2 regions of the Metasolibacillus sp. FSL H7-0170 genome follow, and region 2 is predicted to be linked to the other one. Evidence: predicted binding sites of a transcription regulator. Region 2 holds the regulator's gene; the other holds the start of a gene.
The links. The regulator CtsR, encoded in region 2, represses protease genes until heat stress. The targets are predictions, from matches to a motif close to ATGGTCAATAAAGGTCAAACA.

Region 1 (3,417 bases), 840 kb from region 2:
GCAATGTTGAAATTTGAAGATGTACGAATTTTAAGGGATATGCGCAACAGTGTAAATCGCATTGTGAATTGTGAAACAGCGAATTTGAATAAAACGATTGGTGCTGCATTGCGCCAAGTTGAAAATATACGTTATATTGATAATGCCATTGGGCTTGATCAACTGCCTGAAAAGCTGCGTGAAATTGCACGTCTGCGTGTAGAGTATCAAGATGTGACATTGAAGGAGCTAGGCGAAATGGTATCGACGGGTGTTGTAAGTAAGTCAGGTGTCAACCATCGTTTACGTAAAATCGATGAAATTGCAGAGGCAATTAGACGCGGAGAAAAAATTTAAGCTAATAGTAGAAAAATTTTGAAAACGAATACAAAATACGATGCGTATACATTGTTCTTTTCCTATCAATTCGATAAGATAAGGTTACAATAATAGATGAGCGGTAATGGAAAGGGAGAAAAGGGAATGACTGAAAATCAAGTAGAAGTCAAATTAAAATCAGGATTGCAGGCTAGGCAGGCAGCGCTTTTTGTACAGCAAGCAAATCGCTATAAATCTGATGTCTTTTTACAAAAGGACAATAAAAAAGTAAATGCCAAATCGATTATGGGAATTATGAGTTTGGCAATTGCGAGAGGCACACAAGTAACCCTAATAGCTACTGGTGAAGACGCAGAAAAAGCAGTTGCCGCACTGACGGAATTTATTGAGCAAGAAGACTAAGCAACTGTAAGTAGGAGAAAAAATATGTATAAATGTAGAGAAGCATCAAATGAAGAAGTTCAATTTGTTGAGGAGGAATTAACGAAATATAATTTACGAAAAAAGCCGCTATTACAAGAAAAAGAGTTCATTTCTTTTAAGCATGTAGTGGAGGACGATGGCAAAATAATCGGTGGTGTATTTGGTTATTCTTCCTACTATAAAATTGGCTATATTGATACATTGTGGGTTGATGAAAATTATCGTCATAAAGGAATCGGGACAGTGCTTTTAAAAGCAATTGAAGCGGATTTATATGATTTTGGTTGCAAGGTCATTCGTCTTGAAACTTTTGATTTTCAAGGACCTGCATTTTATAAAAAGAATGGTTATGAGGAATTTGGGTCGCTCTATTACCCAAATGCAAATCTTTATGAAATCTTTTTAAAAAAATAAGGAAATATTGTTGCGGTCAGATTGCATTTGCCAACTGACCGTTTTTTAGCGAGAAAGAATGAGGCTGTCCGAAAAGATGTGCACTTTTCGGACAGCCCCGTCCCTTTTCTTTATTCATAAAACCGATAAACCTCTATTGCTCGCTAATTTATATTCAAATGATAGTTGTCATGAATTAAATAAGTCTGTCATAAGTAGTTTAAAGAGAGGTGGATAAGGCTCAATCGGTACAGTGTGATATCGCCTTTATCCATCAACTCCCTCTTATGAGTCAATTAGGCTGCTAAACTAATTGGCTCATAAATCAGGTCTTGCTATACAAAATATTATATTGAAACAGTAAAATGGTGCCCTCGGAGGGAATCGAACCCCCAGCGGAAGAACCGGAATCTTCAGTGTTATCCATTACACCACGAGGACAAGTGCAAAAATTGTGCAAAGCTCTGAATGGTGATAAAATCATCGTATATGCAAAAATTAACGACTTTTCAATTATACAAACGACAGCTGAATATTTCAAGATAAATTTTCGGAGTTTATATTTGACCTTTCTTGACTATTGCGTGTATGATAAGAATACAGTTGAAGGAGCTTAGCTTTTCAACAATGAGCATATGAATTTACCTTTTATAAAGGAGGATTTTTCAATGAATTTAATTCCTACAGTTATTGAACAAACAAACCGTGGTGAGCGAGCTTACGATATTTATTCACGCTTACTAAAAGACCGTATTATTTTATTAGGCAGTGCAATTGATGATAATGTAGCAAACTCAATTGTAGCGCAGTTATTATTTTTAGAGGCAGAAGACCCAGATAAAGATATTTCTTTATACATTAACTCTCCTGGTGGTTCAATTACAGCAGGTATGGCTATTTACGATACAATGAACTTCATTAAACCGAAAGTACAAACAATTTGTATCGGTATGGCTGCGTCGATGGGGGCGTTTTTATTAGCTGCTGGTGAGCCAGGGAAACGTATGGCATTACCAAACGCAGAAGTAATGATTCACCAACCACTTGGCGGTGCACAAGGGCAAGCAACTGAAATTGAAATTGCCGCAAAACGTATTTTACACTTACGTGAAAAATTAAACACAATTATGGCTGAGAAAACAGGTCAAGATTATGCAACAATTTCTCGCGATACAGACCGCGATAACTTCATGACGGCTGAGCAAGCAAAAGCATACGGCTTAATTGATGAAATTATTGAGCGCAACCAAGTGAAATAATAGAGGCGTCCAAAAAAGCCGTGCGATTGCCGGCGTTTTGGACGCTTTTGTTAATGTTTCTTCAAAGGGTTCACACAGGGAGAAACGCAAGAAGATTTTATCACGATTCAGCAGGAAACTCCCACCTCCACAGGCGCAAGATGAATCCTGATTCAGTAGGTGTTCAAATACCTGCTGAATCATGATAAGGCCTCCAGCAGATGTCACAGATTTTGAAGAGGAGCTTTTCGAGCAAGCTCGAAAAAATCTGGACGCAATTACGCCTCGGCGTAATTGATGAAAATCGGAAAAACACTAGATTTAGCAGATTGTTTTCGAGTGAAGGTGAAAAGCAAATTTTCATGGTATATGTAAGAGCCATTGCTTTTTTATCGAAAAATCCTAATTCACCCATCTTCACTTAGAAGAAACACTGTTACTCTCACTATTAAAGATAGTCTTCTTTATTTCCATAAGCATATCTTTTAAAAAGCATCCTCAAAAAACGTCCCACAAGCAGGCGAAAGCACTGCTTGTGGGACGCTCTTTTAGTTTGGCATGTTTTTTGCCATTTGACCTTGACCATACATATTAAGCATCGCTTGCATATCAGGGCCTGACAATTGAGGCACTTGATAATTGCCTTTTTTGTTTTGATAAATAGATATTTCATAGGCCATTTCAATACAGTTTGGTACAGAATCCTGTAGGACACGGCGTAACACAGGGTTACACGTTTCGAGTGCAGCCTTTGTTTTGCCTGTAGCACCAACTTTATGAACGCTTAATAAGCAGCCAGCGATGATAGCATCATCTAGCTCGTTAGCAGCTTGCATTGGTTTTTTTGGTTCACCTGGTGTGATACCATATTTGAAATCATTTCCTGTTTGCATATTGTATGTGCGTGTAGGATGCTGTGGGTCGTGCCCCGTTTTGTATGCTTCGACAGTAATATTATATTCATCGAGCATAAAAGCATATTGCTTGTCCATAATAGAAAGTAGCTCTGGGTCTTGCACATGGTCACGCAGCAAAACGCATTGAT
Region 2 (3,417 bases):
TGAAGATGTACGTAGGGCAGCCATGGAGGCTTCTAAAGTTTCTACCCCTGTTAAAATAGTATCCATTAAACGTGTTTGCGTTTCTAGGTGACTTCTTCCTAAATTTGATTTCTCTTCTGTTTCTGCAACAAAAGCCAGGCCTTGCTCAGTAGCAGAGCTAATGCCACCTGCTTGATGAGAAATTGTTTGGAGTGACGCAGATGTTTCCTCACTCGTATAACTTAGTTCACGCGAAGTGTCTTGCAGTGTATTAATCAATGCGTGCTTAGATGCCTCGAGCTCTAGACGGATGCGCTCCTCTTCGTTTTCATAAGCTTCAATAACAAGCTGCTGCTCAAAGTTAATTACTTTAGAGAAGGCATTAATAGCTCTAATACACTCCCTTTTTGATAAATCTAAATCATTAATAAATTCGATAAATGTTGACATTAATGATTGGAAGGATGCTATATACCATTTCGATTTCAAGCCAATTCGCACATGTACATGTGCAATAACTTTGCGCTCTTCTATATAGGCTGTATTAATTTTACTATCGAAAATATCGTTTAAATGCTTAGTTAATGTGCCTTTTAGGCGGTCGATATGCGAATTTTCTTGAATGATTGCTACTAAATTGGATTGTAAGCTAATTGCTCCATAAAATTGCTCGACCATTATAGGGACTAAATCTTTGGCAAATGGTTGAAGCTGCTTCAAAATAGCTAAGTCCTCTGTTGTCAATTTAAGCAATTGTAGTTGTTTCGCTAAATCAGGGTAATTATTAACATCTAGTTGAACTTGTTGTATATACTTTGCTGTTTCGAAAAAAGTTGATTGTTCCGTAGTCTTTTTTGTAAACCAATTCGCCATTATTTTCTCCATCCCATAATTTATGTAGTTCCTCTATCTTAAAAAATAAAAAACATAACGTTCCTATTGTACTATTTTAAATACGAGTTTTGCAATCTCTTATCGGAAGTATATACGTGATTCGATTTGTTTTTTTAGAAGCTACAAGGTAAAATTAAATGTATCAACTAATGAAGGAGTAACGAACAATGAAATTTCATAAGGGACGTTTAAAGTATGTCGTTCCACTTACAGCTGTTGTCGGAGTTTCATCCACAATGATGCTATTTAATAGATTTGAAGATGTGCCTTCATTGCACAAATTTTTGATTATTGTAGGAGCTGTCTTTTTCGCGGCTGTTATTTCCTATTTCCTTTTCCCACAGGCTGGAGATAATCCAGATGATACAGGACCTTATTAATTAGGAACTTAAAAAAATGAAACTTTCAATGATGTTCTACCGTATATAAAGTACAAACTTTTTAAAATGAGAGGTTGATACATTATGGAAGACAAATGGTCAAAAGTAATTATTCATGCAAGTGCATTTTTTGCACCTGTGTTAGTACCTATTTTATTTTTCTTAATTAGTACAGATAGTGAAGTGAAGCGTTTATCGATACAGGCATTATTATTCCAAGGTGTGATGTGGGTGCTTATTACAATTTCTGCATTTTTATCTTGGATATTAATTGGTATTCCATTCTTAATTATCTTCTCTATAATGCTATTTGTGGTGCCGATTATCGGTATTATCAAAGCGGTCAACGAAACAACATGGGAGTATCCAATTGTCGGACGCTGGGTATAAGTTTTAAAAGTATAAAAAATGGCAAAACTTCGAATGTAGAGGTTTTGCTTTTTTTGTGCTAATTTTGTCCTTCTTAATTGAATTTTTACATTGTAAGGTCTTTTAATTGCATTTCGATTTCGCTGTTTTTATAATTAAGTCAAAGATAGTCAAAGTCAGTTATGGAATTGAGGTGAGAGACAATCGTGCGGAATATATCTGATATAATTGAAGGTTATTTAAAACAAGTTCTCGAATTAAGTGGGCAAGAGCATATTGAAATAAAACGCAGTGAGCTTGCAGATAAATTTCAATGCGTTCCGTCTCAAATCAATTACGTTATTAATACAAGGTTTACAGCGGAACGAGGTTATTTAGTAGAAAGTAAGCGTGGCGGCGGGGGCTATATTCGTATTTTACGTGTTGAGATTCACTCTAAAGCAGCACTTATTGACAATATGATGGAGCAGGCTGGAGAAGCGGTAACGCAACAGGCAGTTGAGCATATGGTATATCGTTTAATAGACGAAGAAATTATTACGAAACGAGAAGCCAAGTTGATATTAGCAGCAGTCGACCGTTCCACATTAGCATTGCCGTTACCACTACGTGACCAAGTTCGTGCATATATAGTAAAGGCGATGCTTATTACGTTGAAATACGATAATAAATAGGTAGGTGATTAGCATGATTTGTGAACATTGTAAACAGAGACACGCAACTGTCACGGTGACAAAAGTACAAAATGGGCAAGCGGTCGCAAAGCATTATTGCGAGCATTGTGCATCCAAATTCCATCCGTTCCAGACAGATATACAGGAGGAACCTGTCAGCCTGCATCAGCTTATTTCAAATTGGTTTGGTGTACCGATGTGGAAAAGCACGCAAGCAGAGGAAAAAAAGACCACACCAAGCACATGTCCGTCATGCGGCTTCACATATCGCCAATTTTTAAAGCAAGGGAAGTTTGGCTGCGCTGAGTGCTATGATACATTCCGGGAGCAGTTGCCCCCCGTGCTTAGCCGTTTACAGGCAGGTACATCACATACAGGGAAATCAGTAGTCATTAGTATGGAGCAGCTCAAGCAAAAAGTAGAGGGCATCCGTCAGCAAATGCAGCGAGCAATTGAGGAAGAGCGCTTTGAGGACGCTGCTAAAATGCGTGACGAAATAAAATTAATTCAGCAAAAGCTTGATGCTGGAGGTGTAGACGTATGAATATCGAGCATTTTTTAAAACATGCGCCTAAGTGCATCGCCGAATATGGTGAGCATTCAGATATTGTCATGACGACTCGTATTCGACTTGCTAGAAATATCGCCAATACACGCTTTCCGCTTAGCTTTTCACAGCAAGAAGCAAATGACGTACAGGAAAAGCTTATGAAGGCATTGCTCACACCACAAGAGCAATTAAATTTTTCTTATTTTCGAATGGCGGACTTATCACAATTAGAGCGTCAATTGTTAGTAGAAAAGCATTTAATTAGCCCTTATTTAGCAAAGCATAAAGAATCAGGGGCGGTCCTTTTATCATTAGATGAATCGACAAGTGTAATGGTTAACGAGGAGGACCACTTACGCATTCAAGTTTTGAGCCCGGGCTTGCAGTTGATGGAGACGTATGAACAGGCGAGTAAGCTAGATAATCGCTTAGGTAAGCAAGTGAGCTATGCATATGATGAGCAGTTTGGTTATTTAACGAGTTGTCCAACAAATGTAGGTACAGGTTTACGGGCATCCATTATGATGCATTTACCAGCATTAACAATGTCTAAGCAAATGAATGTCCTCAT

Region 1: clpP (ATP-dependent Clp endopeptidase proteolytic subunit ClpP) is a predicted target of CtsR. The motif match lies at 1,695-1,715, and genes of this name have one in related genera.

The regions. Positions count from the first base shown of each region.
Region 1 is NZ_CP151964.1:3,420,363-3,423,779, forward strand. It holds gene whiA (DNA-binding protein WhiA) at 1-336, shown strand, start outside; gene MHH70_RS16005 (HPr family phosphocarrier protein) at 463-720, shown strand; gene MHH70_RS16010 (GNAT family N-acetyltransferase) at 745-1,155, shown strand; tRNA gene MHH70_RS16015 (tRNA-Arg) at 1,501-1,575, opposite strand; gene clpP (ATP-dependent Clp endopeptidase proteolytic subunit ClpP) at 1,803-2,393, shown strand; gene MHH70_RS16025 (hypothetical protein) at 2,355-2,576, opposite strand; gene MHH70_RS16030 (spore coat protein) at 2,921-3,417, opposite strand, start outside.
Region 2 is NZ_CP151964.1:2,576,514-2,579,930, forward strand. It holds gene MHH70_RS11965 (globin-coupled sensor protein) at 1-852, opposite strand, end outside; gene MHH70_RS11970 (acyltransferase) at 1,041-1,253, shown strand; gene MHH70_RS11975 (DUF4870 domain-containing protein) at 1,338-1,643, shown strand; gene MHH70_RS11980 (CtsR family transcriptional regulator) at 1,829-2,296, shown strand; gene MHH70_RS11985 (UvrB/UvrC motif-containing protein) at 2,310-2,840, shown strand; gene MHH70_RS11990 (protein arginine kinase) at 2,837-3,417, shown strand, end outside.